3 regions of the Proteus mirabilis HI4320 genome follow, and region 2 is predicted to be linked to each of the others. Evidence: predicted binding sites of a transcription regulator. Region 2 holds the regulator's gene; each other region holds the start of a gene.
The links. Region 2 encodes Fur, which represses iron uptake genes when iron is present. Its sites were predicted from a motif close to ATAATAATGAGAACNACTATCAA; they were not measured.

Region 1 (6,428 bases), 1.4 Mb from region 2:
TCCGCGCCAACAAAAATGGAGCCTATGCGCTTATCGTTAGAAGAAGAGTTAGCACTCTTAGAGAATGATACTCGTTTAGATGAATTACTCTCTCGTCTGGAAGAAGGGGGTAAACTCAATCCTGAAGAGCAAGCTTATACTGAAAAAACCCTTGATCGCATCGATGCGTTAATGGCGGAATTAGGCATTGAGTTTGAAGAAGATGACGATGAAGAAAAAACAGAAGATATTATGCAGTTATTAAAAGGTAAGTAATTTATCGTTACCCTATCTTAATCTGACAGATACCAAATATATATTGGTATCTGTTCATTTCCTTTCTCTCTATTTTAGAGAGTCATAATTAGAAATTATGATTTTTTATTTAAATTTATTTTTTAAATAAAAGCTCAGACAACTCTATCTATTTCTTATTAATTAACCCTGATATTCTATTTTTCTTCTTTTAATATACGAGTAATAATAAGTATGGATAATAAACAACACTATTTAGATATCGCCGCAGGGCAAGGAAAAAAAGAGCCCTCTCGTATAGTGGCATTCCCTGCACAGCCACTAAACTATGCATTGATAGAACAACGCCTAGAGGAACAGACCGAATACACAGATGGTGAGATAAGCTATCTTAGTGATGATCTTGATGAAGGTTTTTTCTATCATTGCCAACATGGCGATGATGAGCTCCATTTTTTTATCTGCCTGCTACCACGATCAGAAGATTATCAAATACGTCCTATGTATGCGACAGATGAGATGACTCCTGAGCTATTAGCCCATGCCAATGCCACCACTCAAGACATCTTATTAGAAACGATGTTCTCTGACACCCTACATCCTTTAGCGAGTTATCGCCATCAGCTCAATCTACTGAACATAATTGCGCCAGAAATGATCCTCGCACTGGATGAATCTGCCGCAGGTAAAGGATTAACTCCCGAATGGATACGCTTTCAATTGGAGACACCCGATCTCTATCCTGAAGTAGAAAGTTTGTATGTTATTCATGCAGTTTACGATACAGAAAATGATCCACCAACCATGTTCTGGTTTCATACCCATGGCTTGCAACGTTGTGGCTTAACTGAAGTTGATTTAGTGATCCCAAGCATGTTGGAATCTTACTACGGTATTCCTGATCTTTTCCGTTGCTTCGTCAATAACAGTATTAACAACCGCCAAATTGAATTTGGCGAGCCGATGCTTTGTGGACAAACTTCGTCAGGATTAGAATATTTAGTCGCGCTACCCTTTGAAGAAGGTATACGTCACGTTAATCAGTCCACACCTTTAGATAGTCTTAGACCATTAGAAGAGATGCGTTATAACACTCAAGGGGCACCACATGGCGTATTTCTGGGCGATATGGCTGATAGAGACGAATATCATCAGCACCCATCATCGATGTTATTTAGAACTAATGAAGAAAACCCTATTTTAGAAACTTTCTTTAAAGGTTATGAAGAACAACAAGCCATGATGCTACTACGCAGTAACGAAGAAACCTACGAAATGGCAGAAAAGGCCAAAAGGCGTTGGCAATATTTTCTCTCCATGTTTGATAACTACCATCAGCCCCCCGTAGAGAAAAAAACCGGTTTCTTGGCAAAATTATTAGGTAGTAAAGAGAGCAATGAAGAAACTGAGAGCCCATGGCAATTTATGATTAAGTTTGGTATTCCTTATGGTGATAAGGAAGAAAAAGAGCTTGAGCACATGTGGTTTATCCCTCAGTCTCGAGAAGGTGACCGAATTTATGCTAAGTTACTTAACGTACCATTCTATGTACAAGAAATGGAAGAAGGTGGCATTTATCCCATTGATATTGCGTTCATCACTGATTGGGTTATCTCTTATGAAGGTTATAGTTATACCCCTAATACGATTTATCAACTTTTTAGCCACCAGCAGACTCACTAATCCCACTAATTAACTAGCACTATTCTCTGCAACGGGATCTGTCAGTATGACCTTGATGATAGATCCCGTTAATAGCATTCACTGATTGTTACACTAATGATGCGCAATTATCTCTAACTGTTACAGTTTGTTTTTTGATGAATAACAGTACAGCCTTCACGGCATTTATCTGATAGCTTTTCGACCATTATTATAAATTAAATTGATGTACATCAAGAGAACACATAGCCATTGTGGGCTAAATTATACTCAATAAAGATGGTTATAATTCTCATTTGCATTAAATATTTACCTAATCACCCTATTTTTCTTGTGCGTTTTCTTTTTAAATGCGTTAATAATTATCAGTATCATTATTTTTTGTATCAATATAATTAGTGGAAGGACGTTTTATGTCTCTCATTCCAAATCATAGCTACAAGATCCTCAGCTATTCCCCGCAAATTAGCCCTGCCTATCGGCAGAAGCTATTATCATTAGGGATGCTGCCAGGCGCTATTTTCAATGTGATCCGTATCGCACCTTTAGGTGATCCTATCCAAATTGAAACTCATCGGGTCTCTTTAATTTTGCGTAAAAAAGATCTCGCTTTGATAAATCTTAGCGAAATCGCTCATAACGAAAAATAACAGCTTATTTATCAACTACTCAGGCAATACAACTACTGGCATCACTATTATGACTCCTCTTACTATTGGTCTTATCGGTAATCCTAATGCGGGTAAAACAACGCTTTTTAATCAGTTAACAGGCTCTCGTCAACGTGTCGGTAACTGGGCGGGTGTTACTGTTGAACGTAAGGTAGGTCGCTTTACAACCAAAAATCATAAAATTGAATTAGTTGACTTACCGGGCACTTATTCTTTAACAACAATTTCAGAACAGACCTCTCTGGATGAGCAAATTGCTTGTCACTTCATCTTAAGTAATGAAGCGGATATGTTGATTAACGTTGTAGATGCTTCCAATCTTGAACGTAATCTTTATCTCACATTACAACTGCTTGAACTCGGTATTCCCTGTATCGTGGCACTGAATATGCTTGATATTGCTGAACACCAAAATATGCAAATTGATATTCAAGCACTTTCTGAACAACTCGGTTGTCCGGTGATCCCTATGGTATCAACCAAGGCATCAGGGATTGATAAACTGAAAGACACTATTGATAGCTTTCCAGCCACCAAAAGAAAACCCGAAGAGTTACTAACTTCTTATCCAACATGGTTATTAAACGAAGTTGAATCTTTAGCTGAAAAAATTAATCACGATGAATTCAATTTACAGCAACGCCGTTGGATGGCATTACAATGTTTAGAAGGGGATATCTATACTCATCAACGTGCTGAAATTACCTCACAAGAGATAAAAGCCATTCGTCAGCGCATTCAAACTGAGCATAGTAATGAGCCAGAATTAGTGATTGCCGATGCACGTTATCAAAACATTGAGCGTATTTGCCATGCAGTCATTAATATGGAGTCCATTAAGCCCAATCAGCTCACACAAAATATCGATAAAGTGATATTAAATCGCTGGTTAGGTGTTCCTATCTTCTTGTTTGTCATGTATTTAATGTTTGTGCTTGCCATCAATATTGGTGGAGCATTGCAGCCCGCTTTTGAAGGTGGCTCTGAAGCTATCTTTATACATGGGATCCAATGGCTAGGTGCAACATTCAATTTCCCTGAATGGTTAACTATTTTCCTTGCTCAAGGTGTTGGTGGTGGTATTAATACTGTACTCCCTCTGGTACCACAAATCGGCATGATGTATCTCTTTTTATCTATCCTTGAAGACTCTGGCTATATGGCACGTGCTGCTTTCGTGATGGATAGATTAATGCAAGCGCTAGGATTGCCCGGTAAATCCTTTGTACCGCTGATTGTTGGATTTGGTTGTAACGTCCCATCTATTATGGGGGCACGTACTCTAGACGCCCCAAGAGAGCGATTAATTACTATCTTAATGGCTCCCTTTATGTCTTGTGGTGCACGTTTAGCCATATTTGCTGTTTTTGCTGCCGCATTCTTTGGTAAAAATGGCGCCAGCGTGGTTTTTTCACTTTATTTATTAGGGATCCTTGTTGCTATTTTGACGGGTTTACTACTCAAACATACCATTATGCGAGGTGAAGCTTCTCCTTTTGTCATGGAGTTGCCGGTTTATCACGTTCCCCATATCAAAACCTTATTAATACAAACTTGGCAACGTTTAAAAGGCTTTGTTATCCGCGCGGGTAAAGTGATTATCATCGCCAGTATGTTTATTGGTGCATTAAATAGCTTCACTTTTTCCGGTAAAGCGGCTGATAGTATTAATGATTCTGCCCTCGCTTCCGTCAGTAAAGTAATCACTCCGTTATTGCAACCTATTGGTGTGCATAACGATAACTGGCAAGCTACCGTTGGTTTAGTCACTGGGGCAATGGCAAAAGAAGTGGTTGTGGGAACATTAAATACACTGTACACCGCAGAAAGTATTGTTAATGAACCTTTCGTTCCTGAAGAGTTTGATCTATGGGGCGAAATTGGTGACGCCTTTGCTGAAACTTGGGATAGCTTAAAAGAAACCTTTACATTCGCCGCACTTTCCAATCCTATTGAGGCAAGTAAAGGTGATGGTGAAATGGATACGGGGACTATGGGTACCATGGGCAGCAAATTTGGTAGTGCAATAGCGGCCTATAGCTACTTAATTTTCGTTCTACTATATGTGCCTTGTGTCTCCGTAATGGGGGCTATTGCTCGTGAAACCAGTCGTGGTTGGATGACATTCTCTATTCTTTGGGGATTAAATATTGCTTACTCACTTGCCGCGTTATTCTACCAAACAGCGACATTTAGCGAACATCCACAAAGTAGTACCATCACCATTGCTGCTGTATTGATATTTAACTTAATTGTCTTTGTACTATTACGTAAATCTCGTCATCGTCTCAGTTTTAATTTAAGTAACAAACGCTCATTAGCGAAACAGTGCTGTGGTAAACAAGGTAGCTGTCACTAAGTCACAAAAGGAAAAATAAGATGGCAAGTTTGATGCAAGTTCGTGATTGTGTCGCGCTTAACGGTCGGGCTGATGCTCGTCTTGTCAGCCATCAGCTTAATATGCCTGAACCTATGGTAAAAGCGATGTTAGAGCGGCTTACATTAATGGGTAAATTAGAAGAGGTCGATGTAGAAGAGTGCTTGGTGGGTAGCTGTAAAAGCTGCCCTGAAGCCACCGCATGTCAGACTAAAGTTTATCAATTACGCTCCTAACTCACTGTCTCTTTTAAACACATACCTTCCATATCCCCCTGCTATCTCACAGGGGGTTTTTCTGATAATCAAAATGAATTTTTTTCAACTTTTGCTGGTTATTCTTCATTTTACTTTTCCCACCACCTGCGCATAATCCAATCCTTAAATAGCCATAAAGACATCTAAATGTCCAAAATGAAATTATATACATTTACCTTAATTAGGATAATAAATTATGCCGATTACTGAATTCTCATCCATTATCTCTACGGGTACACAAGGTGGGTTGCAGATGCAATGTGCTTCTCGCCAATTTCAATTATTACTTGATGAGCCTATTTCATTGGGTGGAAACGATACCGCGATGACCCCCGTTGAAGCGCTACTTGGCACACTCGGTGCTTGTAAATGCATTGTTGCTAAGAGCTTCGCCCGCCTACACCATATTAATCTCCATAATATTCGTATTGAGGTAAAAGGCGAGCTAGATATCGATGGCTTTATGGGAAAGAATAAACAGGCTAAAATCGGCTTTAGTAAGATAACGACGCATTTCTATATCCAAGCAGATAATAGTAAAACAGAAATAGAAGCTTTTATCGCCTTTATTGAACGAACCTGCCCTATATTAGATACCATAACCAACCCACCAGAATGCGAAACGCTATATCATCTTGAATAGTCTATTAGCGTTATAACCTCTTCATTCATGCCAGAATTGATAAGGCCTCACACTGCTTTAACAAGGTTTCACTAAATTCATCCGGATGAGAAATAAAGGGAGCATGTGCGGCATGGCGAAAAATAACCGAAGGAGAGTCAGGATAACGAGCATCTAATAAAGCTGCGACTTTTCTTGGCACTAAACCATCTAAATAACCATAAAGCCGAATAAAAGGACAACATAAGGTAGTAAGCTGTTCTCGCAAATCTTCTGTACGTAAAATTTCCAGCCCGCCGTTTAATGTTTCAACGGAAGGCAAAGGTTGTGCCAACACGACCGCTTTCAAGGCCTTAGTATCTTCACGAGCACTTTGAGTACCGAGTGTTTGCAAGGCTAAAAAGCGCTCAACCGTTCGATGAAAGTTATCACTCAATTGTTGCTCGAAACCTTTTAACACGTCTGGCTTAATTCCTGGCCATGCTTCATGAGCAGCAAAACAAGGGGAAGAGGCAACGGTAATTAACGCCCGTACATTATTAGGATTATCAAGTGCAATACGGCTTGCCACTAATCCCCCTAATGACCATCCTAGCCAAATGGCT
Region 2 (6,428 bases):
GACGAGTGTTTTACCCACTTTTACCTCATTTGACCACTGAGGACGATGGCGAAAAAGATAATTAATCGCTGCCGCTAAATAGTGGTTAGGATTCATCAAGCCCGAAGGTGTGACAATACCATGGCGATCGTAATCAGGGTCATTGGCGAAAGCTAAGTCAAATTTATCACGCAGTTGCAATAAACCTTCCATTGCCCAAGGTGATGAGCAATCCATACGGATCACACCATCATGATCTAATGTCATAAAGCGGAAAGTTTGATCCACCTGATCGTTTACCAACTCAAGATCAAGTTCGTAATATTCACCTATGCGTTTCCAGTATTCAATTCCTGAACCACCCAGTGGATCGACACCTAATTTCAAACCCGCTTTTTTAATTGCCTTCATATCAACAACGTCACCTAACGCTTTAACATAAGGCATAATTAAATCTTGCTCGTGAATATAACCACTCGCTAATGCATCATCATAAGAAAGACGTTTAACCCCCGATAAATTATTTTTCAATAATTCATTGGCGCGTTTTTCAATCACAGAGGTTAAATCAGTATCAGCAGGCCCACCATTTGATGGATTGTATTTTATCCCCCCATCTTCAGGAGGATTATGTGATGGTGTAATGACGATACCATCAGCAATGTCTTGGTGCCCTTGATTGTAAGTTAAAATAGAGAAGGAAACGCTAGGCGTTGGGGTATAACCATTATTCTCTTGAATAATCACGTTAACTTTATTTGCAGCAAGCACTTCTAAAACCGAAATAAAAGCAGGCTCAGATAATGCATGGGTATCTTTACCTACATAGCAAGGCCCCGTTACACCATTATTAGCTCGGACTTCAGCAATAGCTTGAGCAATTGCTAGAATATGTGCTTCATTAAAGCTATGACGTTTGGCACTGCCTCGGTGACCCGATGTACCAAATTTCACACGATGAGCATTCTGATTTGCTTGCGGTTTTAGTGAATAATATTGTGCGGTTAATTGCGCTACATTAATCAGATCGCTTTGACGAGTATGTTGCCCAGCTCTTGAATGGATTGCCACAAATCTTCTCCTATTTTACATCACAATCATGCTTTAAACGAAAGCCTTTGCAATGCATCAATTAACAATAGTGTTTAGATAGTTCCACACACTTTATCAATCTCATTGGCAGGGAATTGCATATCCTGCATGATGCTTTGTACCATAGTTCTTTTACGCTCAGTATTTGAGTTGGTAATAACCCAAAATGGCGTACCGGGAATATGGCGAGGTTTTGTATGACGTCCACTGTCGAGCAATGTTTTTTCATCACCGGCAAAATAAATTCGCGTGCGTCCATGTACTGTTTCAGCAGATTGAGTAAAAGTAGCACTATCTAAGCTATATAATGTAGACAGGATCTGTAAAAAACGATCAACTGATTTTGTTTTCTCTGCATAACTATCAGATAACAGCAGTTCACGCATTTCACGGACCGGATTTTTTGCTGGTGCGACAGGCTTAAGATCAGCATCCTGTTTAACGACAGGCGCTTGTACTGACTCAGTGACAACGACTGGCTGTACGGGCTGTTTGGCATCAAGCTTCAATAGACGCCTTAAAATATCTGAAGCGCTTTCACCGATATGTCTAGTTTCGCTAGCGATATAGCGGTAAAGTTCGTCATCAATTTCTATCTTTTTCATTGCTACCCAGTACTATTTTCAAAAAAAAGTGACTAGGATTATAAGATATAATCTTTAAAAACAAAATAGGTAAAATTTCAATAACTTAAAGCGTATTCATTAAAGAATTAATCTTTTTAAACTTTAAGCTGGGTATTTATCCTATTGTTTCTATCTGTATCATCTTCTATTCTTTGAATTTATTGCCATAGAATAGAGTTGACATCTTCTTCAATGCCCTTTCACATCAGCAATTAAAATAATATAAAACTCTGACTTATCCTTATTGAGCTATATCAAAATTTTATCTTTCCCGTTAAGTTTGGAATAATAATCTATATTATTCTATTTTCTCAGAACATAATAAATTAAACTATCTCTTGTTAGCTTAACTTTATTTCATATTCCGAAAAAGACAACAAGTTGGCTAATATGATTGCACATGTCATCATAAGGAAAAAATAGACTTAATTTTGGTCATCAATATGAAACTCAATGCATTATTAAACTATCAAATACATCAACCAGAAACAGCAACGATAAACAATTTACCTATTGTGTTGATCCATGGGCTTTTTGGTGATCTCAATAATCTAGGCGTACTAGGTCGCGATCTACGTCAAGACCACACCGTGATACAAATTGATGTGCGCAACCATGGGCATTCTCCTCATAGTGAAAGTATGCACTATCACGATATGGCACAAGATGTATTAACCCTGCTTGATAGCTTAAATATCGCAAAAGCAATCGTTATAGGTCACTCAATGGGAGGGAAAATTGCAATGGCAATGACCGCTCTCGCACCTCTTCGCCTTGAACGTATCGTGGTTATTGATATGTCTCCTGTTGCTTATAATGTTCGTCGTCATGATAAAATTTTTGCAGCCCTTGAAGCTGTCACTAAAGCTCACGTCACACAACGTACAGAAGCTATTGCTATTATGCGCCCTTTTATTGAAGAAGACGGCGTTATCCAATTTCTGCTTAAATCATTTAAAAAAGGTGAATGGTTATTTAATTTACCCGCAATCAAACAGGCTTACCCCGATATTATTGGTTGGCAAGAAGTGCCTGCTTGGCATCATCCTGTTTTGTTTATACGTGGTGGACTATCCCCATATATTTTAGATGAATATCGCAATAATATTGCTCGCCAATTTCCACAAGCAACCGCCTTTGTTGTCGCCAATACAGGACATTGGGTGCATTCTGAAAAACCAGAAACAGTAATTAAGGCCATTCGTCGCTTCTTAGCCAAAACAGTATAATGTTCCTTTGTTGGTTATAAATCACCAGCAATACTATTTTATAGCGTACAATTATTGCTCTTAAATCTGTCATTGTTGATAAAAAGACCAAATGACAATAGGTTAAACACAGGAAGCAGTAGCGATACGCCGATATGTGGGGTATTATTGGGCGCTTCATATTGAGTCATTGGTATACGCCCTTTCACAGCAAAATTTATGGCAAAAGAACAAACTGATCGCACCACACTGGATTTGTTCGCAAATGAACGCAGACCTGGGCGACCTAAAACAAACCCGCTTTCTCGGGATGAACAGCTTAGAATTAATAAACGAAACCAATTACGACGCGATCGCGTCAATGGATTACGTCGGGTTGAGTTGAAATTAAATGAGGATGCTGTCAATGCGCTTAATGAGCTTGCGAGCGCAAAAAATGTCAGTCGTAGTGAGCTTATTGAAGAAATATTACTAGAACAACTCGCACAAACTTATGCGTTAAAAAAACATCAAAGCTAAAAAAATCAGCAGGAAAATCACACAAATTCGACAGAATTACCCTGCTCTTTTCGTCAAAATAGTGCTTTAGTTTTCAATGATGAAAACATGATGTTTATCTTTTACTGGTAATTGTTCAAAAATACAGACAAAGAGAATAAAAGAGGTTATCTCACTTTATGGCAATCATAGGAATATTCTTCGGCAGTGATACCGGCAACACTGAAAATATTGCCAAAATGCTTCAAGAAAGATTAGGCGCGGATAATGCCGAAGTTCATGATATCGCAAAATCCAGTCAAGAAGACATCGAAGCATTTGATATTCTATTACTAGGTATTCCTACCTGGTATTATGGTGAAGCACAATGCGATTGGGATGACTTTTTCCCAACATTAGAAGATATTGATTTCAACGGTAAACTTGTTGCTCTATTTGGTTGTGGTGACCAAGAAGACTATGCAGAATACTTCTGTGACGCAATGGGAACTATTCGTGATATCATTGAACCTCGTGGCGCAGTCATTGTGGGTCATTGGCCTACTGAAGGTTATCATTTTGAAGCATCTAAAGGTCTTGCTGATGATAATCACTTTATCGGCCTTGCGATTGATGAAGATCGCCAACCAGAATTAACTGAAGAGCGTGTTGACGCTTGGGTTGCTCAGATCAAAGAAGAGATGAGCCTTGACGAAATTCTGGGATAATATAAATTCTTAATATTGAGAATGATAATTATTCAATGGTGTGCTAAGATAGTGTGATAGGTGGGGTGTTTATTTTTTAATATCATGCCTATAATCATTAAGGTTATTAAATACCCTATGTATTAATGAATATATACAGTATTTTGTGAGCACATATTAAATTCACCATTAGCAACAGGATTAAATCCGCATGACCGACAATAATAAAGCGTTAAAAAATGCTGGGTTAAAAGTTACACTTCCTCGCTTAAAGATCTTGGAAGTGCTCCAGGATCCTGAGTGCCATCATGTCAGTGCTGAAGATCTCTATAAAAAACTGATCGATATCGGCGAAGAGATTGGTCTGGCAACAGTCTATCGCGTCTTAAACCAATTTGATGATGCTGGTATTGTTACCCGACATAATTTTGAAGGTGGTAAATCAGTATTTGAATTAACTCAACAACATCACCATGATCACTTAATTTGCCTTGATTGTGGTAAAGTTATCGAGTTTACTGACGATGCTATCGAAGTTCGTCAAAGAAATATCGCTGAACGCCATGGCATCAAACTTTCCAATCATAGCCTGTATTTATATGGTCACTGCGCCGCAGGTAATTGTAAAGAAGATAGCCACGCACATGATGAGAAGTAATCATTCTGGATAATATCTCAGTAAAAAAAGGAACTGCCCGCAGTTCCTTTTTTATTGGTAACGCTACTTAACCACACTAATACTATGCTTAATATGTTTTAGGTGTACTACGATAGTAAATGTAACAATGACCAATAGTGACCAAGATCCCCACTTCCCAGCATGCACAACAGACCACGCACCAATTTGATTTGGATATTGCCATACACCAAAGAACGTACCGAAATTCTCAGCAAGCCAAATAAAAAAACCTATCAGAACAAAAGCCAGTAACAGAGGCATCCGTCTCTCTGTATCATAAGGCGTAAAATAGACCACACTACGGGCATAAAGACCTAAAATAAATGCCGTTAAATACCAACGATAATCACCAATAAAATGATGAGAAAAGAAATTAATATAAATAGCGAGAGCAACCAAAGTTGCCATCCAATAAGGAGGATAATGTTCTATTCGAACTTTTAAAAAACGCCATGCTTGAATTAAATAACTCCCGACAGCAGAATACATAAACCCTGTAAATAAAGGCACTTCCCACAATTTTGTGTAAGCAAAATCAGGATATTTCCATGAGCCAATCGCTGCTGATGTTTTAAATAGCTCCATGACAAAACCTACAACATGAAAAAAACAAATTGCTTTTAATTCATCCCATGTTTCAAGTTTTCCCCATACCATCCATAATTGGAAAACAATAGCGAGAATAAGCAAAACATCATAACGCGGTATACCTAGCACTCCTTTACTAGGCGTCGCAAATAAAATAAAGAAGAAAAAACCAGCGAATAAGCAAGAACGTGCCTCTTTTACACCGAAAAAAAGAAACTCAACAATAAATCGATTTATACCTCTGAAAGGCTTTAATGGTGGCTCTAATAAGAAATCATCCAATCGTTTTAACATGCTTCTTCCTGAAAACCTGTATTATTCAATTGTATTAAATGCAGATTAATAAATATAAATAAAGAAAGGTAAAATAAGTTGCAAGAAATCTGCCATAAAATGAAAAAATGCACAAGAATGAAAAAGACTAAAAAAAAGGATATTAAAAAACATGAATACATTACTCTTTTTTATTTATCATATTTTTTATTGTTTTTTCTTTTTTATCATAATGTTAATTAGATTTTTTATTAAGGATAAAGCGTAATAAATACACTTTATCCTTATTGTTATTTAGAAAATCGTAAATGGCATGATCACATTGAATTTAACGTCTTTTTCATCTTGGAAGATATTACCAAAACCACCTTCATAGCTTGGTATATCGGAATGGTTATCATAACGAGTGTAGTGGAGTTTAAATAACGTACCTTTCGCTCTCCCCTCTTGAACGGTATACATGATGTCGGCATTCCATGCGCTTTCTCTAATACGTTTACTTTGGTCATAAATAGGGTTACTACTCGGTTTTGCATCCCAAGCATACACATAGGAAGTACCAATCGCCCAGCCCGGTAGATCCCAATTTTTTAGATCATACATCACTCCCGCGTATAATGCTTTTTCACCATTGGCGTTAAAATCAGAACGACCATCCCACCAGATATCTAAACGACCATTCGAGGTTGCCCATCCCGGCGTCATACGTTGTAAAAAGTAACCTTGGTTACCTTCTGCTTTAACCCAAGTACCTTCAACTTTAAAATCAAATACATTGTAGGTATAGCCTAAAGTGAAT
Region 3 (6,428 bases), 930 kb from region 2:
ACAACTGACAAAATAGAAATGCCTAAAGCGCCCACAGTCTCCCAAGATGAGCAGATCAAAGGTAATCTAAATAGTAAAATTTATCATTTTTCACACTGTACTGGTTATAGAACCATGTCAGATAAAAATGCGGTATATTTTAAAACCGAAAATGAAGCAACTAAAGCGGGTTACCGATTAGCAAATAACTGTAAAGCGCTTTAGTCTACATCTGTTATATCCAGCGTCGAACGTGGCGGCAATATTGTCGCCACGCTTGTGGAAACCGCTCACTTAATATTTTCTCTTCTTGCACAATAGTATAGCGATCGGTAATAAAGTAGAAGGCAAGCGCAGCCCCTAAAAATCCCCAGTTACCAAAAATAAAAAACAGCCCAATACTAATATCGAGAAAGCCAAGATACATAGGATTTCTACTTATTTTATATGGACCTGTGGTGACTAAATGGCGCGGTGTCTGGTGAGGGTTAGGAGATGTATTATGTTTGATAAAAAAGTAAAGGCAGAAAAATAGCCAAATCCCTGAAGTGATGATCGTTAGAGCACCTAAATAGAAAAAAACACCGGGTTTTATATTGCCTGAGTGTAGTTCAAAGCCAATAAATGGGATGCAATTGAGTAGCAGCCAATAAATAAAAGGTAATTTTAAAAAACGCATTTTATTCCCCTCAATAGCGCTCTTTGTTAGCAAAATGTTAACTTAATCGCGTTATTAATGACTTAAATATTGAAAAAATTTTTGTTCTGTCATTATACTGTCATAAAGCTTCGTTAATTTTCACTCTAACTCCATGATGGGGAATATGAATGACAGAAGCAATCAAAATTTTAAATCACCAAGACAAAGCTGGTAGCAACTGTGCATTGATGTTTAATGCTCAAGTTTGTGACCGGCTTTTTTGTTTTCTACAGCGCAATAGAGTCTGAGGGAGGCTCACCTTATTTTCTAGTCAAACAATGATTGTTCTGATGACTTTTTGAGACTAACAAAGGTAAATACCATTATGAGTAGACAAAAAGTAGCAACACGTTTACGTAGAGAAAATAAACGTACATTACGTAAAGAGCAACGTAATGCCGCCCATCGAGATAATGTTATGGTTTTACCAGGATTTGGGGATCTAGAAACAATTGGTATGGCGAGAGAGAAACGTGATCAACGAACACTCTCTCCTCGCAATGAAGTTCAACGCCAATATATGAACGCTATTAAACATCAAAATTTGGTTTTTGCAACAGGGGAAGCGGGGTGTGGTAAAACGTTTTTAAGTGCAGCAATGGCTGCTGATGCCCTTATTAATAAAGAGATAGAGCGAATTATTGTTACTCGGCCTGTATTACAAGCTGATGAAGATTTAGGTTTTCTTCCTGGCGATATAGCAGAAAAATTCGCGCCTTATTTTCGTCCTGTCTATGATGTATTAGTTAAACGTTTAGGCGCCTCTTTTTTACAATATTGTTTACGGCCTGAAATAGGCAAAGTTGAAATAGCCCCATTTGCCTATATGCGAGGACGTACTTTTGAAAATGCATTTGTCATATTGGATGAAGCGCAAAATGTCACCATTAATCAAATGAAATTATTTTTAACGCGAATGGGAGAAAATGTGACAGTGATTGTTAACGGTGATATTACTCAATGCGATTTACCTGCCAATGTAAATTCAGGATTAGCAGATGCACTAAGTCGTTTTCAAGCTAATGAGCGTGTTGGTGTCATTAAATTTAATGAAGAAGATTGTGTGCGTTCTAGTCTATGTCAGCATGTATTAGCAGCATATAGTGATTAAAATATTTCTTTAGCATAGCAATAAAAAAGGCAGCATATTAAATAAGAGTATTAATATGCTGCCGATAAAAAACATTCATGTTATTTAAATTACTATATGGCATACATGAGCATAATAGTATGTGGATAATATTACTTAAAATAATCAGGCATAAAATCCTATGCTAATAGGGGATAAGAGAAGTAACTGTAAGAGAAAGGAGAATCAATACAGTAAGTAAATTATATAAATAGTTTACTCACTGTATTAAGATAGAAATTAATTAGCTATTAGGCTTTAGGATCAAGACCAAATCTATTTTCACCTCTAGTACCATCTAAGCACATAAAAATAAACAGGATCAGTCCGCCAACGAAAGGAATAAATGATAATAAAATCATCCAACCAGATCTATCTTGGTCATGAAAACGGCGCACTGTCACGGCAATATTAGGAATAATAGTTGCTAAAGAGTAGATACCGATAATAATCAAAGCAGCAAAGCCTGTACCACTCATTTCACCAGTATAACTGTCGATAGAAGAGAACATGATCCCATATAACACAGCTAAAATAATGGTATTTACCACTATAAACATCCAATATTCTTTTCGACGCGCACGACCTGAAAAATTAGCATAATTATTTTTAATAACCTCTAAGTACCAATTCATTTTTCATCCTTAATTCAATAGTAAAAATACATAGATTTAGGTTAATCTCTATTATTTTTTGACTCAGTCAAATTCTAATAATCAATTGAAGATAATAAAATTATTATTTGCTATTGTTTTTGAATTTTTCACTCTAAAAATATAAATAAATTAAGTTCAATATGTTATTTTTAGCTAATAAAGAGTAACGTCAAGCTGCGGTATAATAATTAAATTACTGTTCTGTTTCAATAATAATTAAATATTATTTTAGTGAAAACTTTTGATTGGCTTAATGGTTTATATTTTTTTGTTTAAATTGACTGTGTAAATTGGGTTTTATTTCTGTTATTTATTTAATTTTGATGAGTTGATAGTTTTTTTGTTTGTTTTGTCAGGAGTTGTGTTAGGTGAATTATTGTTTATATAAGTTAAATATTAAAGATTTCTTCGCTATTATCATTCCTATAAAAAGGCAGCATATTAAATGAGGGTCTTAATATGCTGCCGGTACAGCCAACTCGTTTTATCTAAAATACGCTTAGCTTACATCTTCATTATCCATAACATGATGACGCTCTGCATGATAACCTTCTTCATTAAAGCCAAAACGCCAATAAGGGATAGCATAAATCTGTCCGCGCTCATAGCCTTTATCACGACGAATATAACGTCTTAGTGCACGGATAATTTTATCTTCTCCGGCGATCCAAAATGCCACATCTTCCTTTGGTAACGACCAAGAGATAAATTCATCAATCAGAGGTTGAGTTTGTGTTTCAACAGAGCCGACTAGCCAAACAATTTCTAGCCCCTGAGGAGCATCAATGATTTGGCGATCGGATTCATTTTCTATGCGGATCACCGCTTTACCCTGTACATCGGGTGACATTGTTTCAATTAATGCCATTAAAGCGGGTAATGAGCTGGGATCGGCTGCCATATAGTAATGAGAGGCGGGAGCCAATAGGGGATCAGGGCCTCCAGGATTAGTAATGCCAATATAATCACCTACCTTGGCATTTAAAGCAAAATTAATGGCCGGCCCTGCATCTTCATGAACCGCAAATTCAATATCAAGCTCTTTTAATTCAGGACGAATAGCTCGCACACTGTAAGTTCGTACTATCGCTCTTGGTTGGTTTTCGGGCCAACTAGGGCCTTTGTCAGTGAGTGTTGGAATTGTTGGTTTAGTTTGGCCTTCTACAGGTAAAAATATTTTTAAATGGGCACCCCCTGTGTGACTTGGATAATTGTCCAAGTCATCGCTAGTAAAGGTAATAGAGCGCATGCCCGGCGTGATATCTACTATACGTTTTACTTGCACCAAACGAGGTGGTGCAGGACGATAAATATTCTTTTGTTGCGTGCTGTCTTGATTACTCACGTTTATCCAACCCATCTAAGCTATTTATTACTTGTTATATATTATCATTTACAATCAATAATGATAGTCATTATCACTATTAACACTAATTTAGTAAAGCCATGAATAAGATTGACTTGTCGAAGCGTGATGTAGTTCAAATAAGATGTAAATAAAGAAAATAAAAATCAACAAATTAAAGCGCTTGTATTTTTATGAGGGGAGAGTCACTAACAGTAACGCGAGTTAAAAAGAGGAATTTTTTTAACTAAAATAAAGCGGGAATTTATCCCGCTTTATTTTTATATTACCTGATTGATTTTTTACTTTACTTTCATTCCCGCTGCCGTCATTAAAAAACGAAATAGCGAAGAAACGGCAAATAGCGCTAAAACACTACAAAACCAAATGGTAATTAACCAACCCCATTTTTTCAGTAATGAGGGTTTTGTTTCAGGGTTCGGATCAGTGATAGCCTTCTTCATAATTGGTTTTTCCTCTGAATACGTAATAACTCCAGAATGTATAAACGAGAATAATGGGAATGATAAATAGCGCACCAACGAGCATAAAACCTTGGCTTTCCGGTGGTGCTGATGCATCGATAAAACTAATTGCCGGCGGTATAATATTTGGCCAGATACTAATCCCTAGCCCAGTAAAACCAAGAAATATAATCGCTAGAGAAGCAAAGAAAGGTAAGTAATGACCTTTTTTCTTTACTGCGCGAATAATCAACCAAGCGCTATATAACACTAGCAGTGGTACAGGTAAGAAAAAGAAAATATTGGGTAGTGAAAACCAACGTTCAGCAATCGCCGGTTGTGCTAATGGTGTCCATAAACTGACTATGGCTATCACTGCTAGCATAACGAACGTTAATGGCAAGATCACTTTATACAAACTCTGTTGTAAATGGCCTTGAGTTTTCATAATGAGCCAGCCACACCCTAACAGTGAGTAGGCAATGACTAGACCAAAGCCACAAAACAGGGCAAAGGGTGATAGCCAATCAAAATAGCTTCCTGCAAAAGTACGGTCAATAATGGGTAAACCTTGAACAATACTACCGACGACTATACCTTGCATAAAGGTGGTTAATAGAGAGCCGACAATAAAGGCGTTATCCCAAAAAACTTTATGAGTGTCATCGGCTTTAAAGCGAAATTCAAAAGCAACGCCCCTGAAAATAAGCGCAACTAGCATGATAGTTAAAGGCATGGCTAAAGCATCAAGGATCACTGAATACGCTAAAGGAAACGCACCAAATAGCGCCGCACCACCTAAAACTAGCCATGTTTCATTGCCATCCCATACTGGGGCGACAGTATTCATCATTAAATCGCGATCTTCTCTCTCTTTTATAAAAGGATAGAGCATGCCAATGCCGAGATCGAAGCCATCCATCACAATATACATTAATGTGCTAAATACGATGATGATGAACCAAATAACGGGTAAATCAATTCCCATCTTGAACCTCCGGCGCACCTTTGCGGATAAGTTTTAACATATAGGCATATCCAATTCCGAATACAGATCCATAAACGATAAAGAAAATCAGTAGGCTAATGCTCATATGCATTTCACCATGAGCAGATACCGCATCACGTGTTCGTTGTATCCCATACACAACCCAAGGTTGTCGACCTACTTCTGTAGTAAACCAACCCGCTAAAATGGCAATTAATCCTGAAGGAGCCATTAGAAAAGTGAATCGCAAGAAGAGGTTAGATTGATATAATTTTTTCTTATAACGTAACCATGTGCCCCATACACCCACTAAAATCATCAGCATGCCAAGGCCGACCATAATACGAAATGACCAAAAAACAATCAGTGAATTTGGCCTATCATCTTTAGGAAATTCTTTTAGTGCTGGTACTTGTTTATCTAAACTATGAGTTAATATCAGGCTACCTAAATAAGGAATTTGAAGGGCATATTTGGTTTTTTCTTCATCCATATCCGGTATACCAAATAGAATTAACGGTGTAGCCTCACCAGGATTATTTTGCCAATGCCCTTCAATCGCGGCAATTTTGGCGGGTTGATGTTTTAACGTATTTAAACCATGCATATCACCAATAAGTGCTTGAATAGGCGCTAAGATTAAGATAATCCATATAGACATCGAGAGCATCTTCTTCATTGCAGAGGTCTTGTTGCCTTTTAATAAATGCCATGAAGCCGAGGCGGCAATAAAGAATGCCGAAGCAAGAAATGCAGCAACGCCCATATGAGCAAGACGATAAGGGAAGGAAGGATTAAAAATAACCGCTAGCCAATCAACGGGAACTACTTGATTGTTGACGATTTCGAATCCCTGTGGTGTTTGCATCCAACTGTTGGAGGCTAAAATCCAAAATGTTGACATTAATGTACCCAATGCCACCATGCAAGTGGCGAAAAAGTGTAATTTTTCACCTACTTTGTTCCAGCCAAATAACATCACACCTAGAAATCCAGCTTCTAAGAAGAATGCTGTAAGTACTTCATAAGTCAATAAAGGGCCGGTGATAGAGCCGGCAAAATCGGAGAAAAAGCTCCAATTAGTACCGAACTGATATGCCATAACGAGACCAGAGACGACGCCCATAGCAAAGTTAACAGCGAATATTTTTGACCAAAAATGGAATA

Region 1: feoA (ferrous iron transporter A) is a predicted target of Fur. The motif match lies at 2,176-2,198, and genes of this name have one in related genera.
Region 3: PMI_RS06950 (siderophore-interacting protein) is a predicted target of Fur. The motif match lies at 3,870-3,892, and genes of this name have one in related genera.

What each region holds. Positions count from the first base shown of each region.
Region 1 is NC_010554.1:3,201,200-3,207,627, forward strand. Features, by position in the region: gene yihI (Der GTPase-activating protein YihI) at 1-255, shown strand, start outside; gene PMI_RS14430 (DUF4026 domain-containing protein) at 469-1,917, shown strand; gene feoA (ferrous iron transporter A) at 2,310-2,546, shown strand; gene feoB (Fe(2+) transporter permease subunit FeoB) at 2,596-4,926, shown strand; gene PMI_RS14445 (FeoC-like transcriptional regulator) at 4,947-5,180, shown strand; gene PMI_RS14450 (OsmC family protein) at 5,398-5,844, shown strand; gene bioH (pimeloyl-ACP methyl ester esterase BioH) at 5,870-6,428, opposite strand, start outside.
Region 2 is NC_010554.1:584,111-590,538, reverse strand. Features, by position in the region: gene pgm (phosphoglucomutase (alpha-D-glucose-1,6-bisphosphate-dependent)) at 1-1,050, opposite strand, end outside; gene seqA (replication initiation negative regulator SeqA) at 1,125-1,676, opposite strand; gene ybfF (esterase) at 2,141-2,926, shown strand; gene ybfE (LexA regulated protein) at 3,125-3,424, shown strand; gene fldA (flavodoxin FldA) at 3,583-4,110, shown strand; gene fur (ferric iron uptake transcriptional regulator) at 4,301-4,747, shown strand; gene PMI_RS02670 (DUF817 domain-containing protein) at 4,811-5,650, opposite strand; gene chiP (chitoporin ChiP) at 5,924-6,428, opposite strand, start outside.
Region 3 is NC_010554.1:1,518,555-1,524,982, reverse strand. Features, by position in the region: gene PMI_RS06970 (endonuclease) at 1-204, shown strand, start outside; gene PMI_RS06965 (methyltransferase family protein) at 215-658, opposite strand; gene phoH (phosphate starvation-inducible protein PhoH) at 1,005-1,790, shown strand; gene PMI_RS06955 (DUF805 domain-containing protein) at 2,060-2,443, opposite strand; gene PMI_RS06950 (siderophore-interacting protein) at 2,964-3,824, opposite strand; gene PMI_RS18980 (DUF2474 domain-containing protein) at 4,112-4,273, opposite strand; gene cydB (cytochrome d ubiquinol oxidase subunit II) at 4,254-5,261, opposite strand; gene PMI_RS06940 (cytochrome ubiquinol oxidase subunit I) at 5,251-6,428, opposite strand, start outside.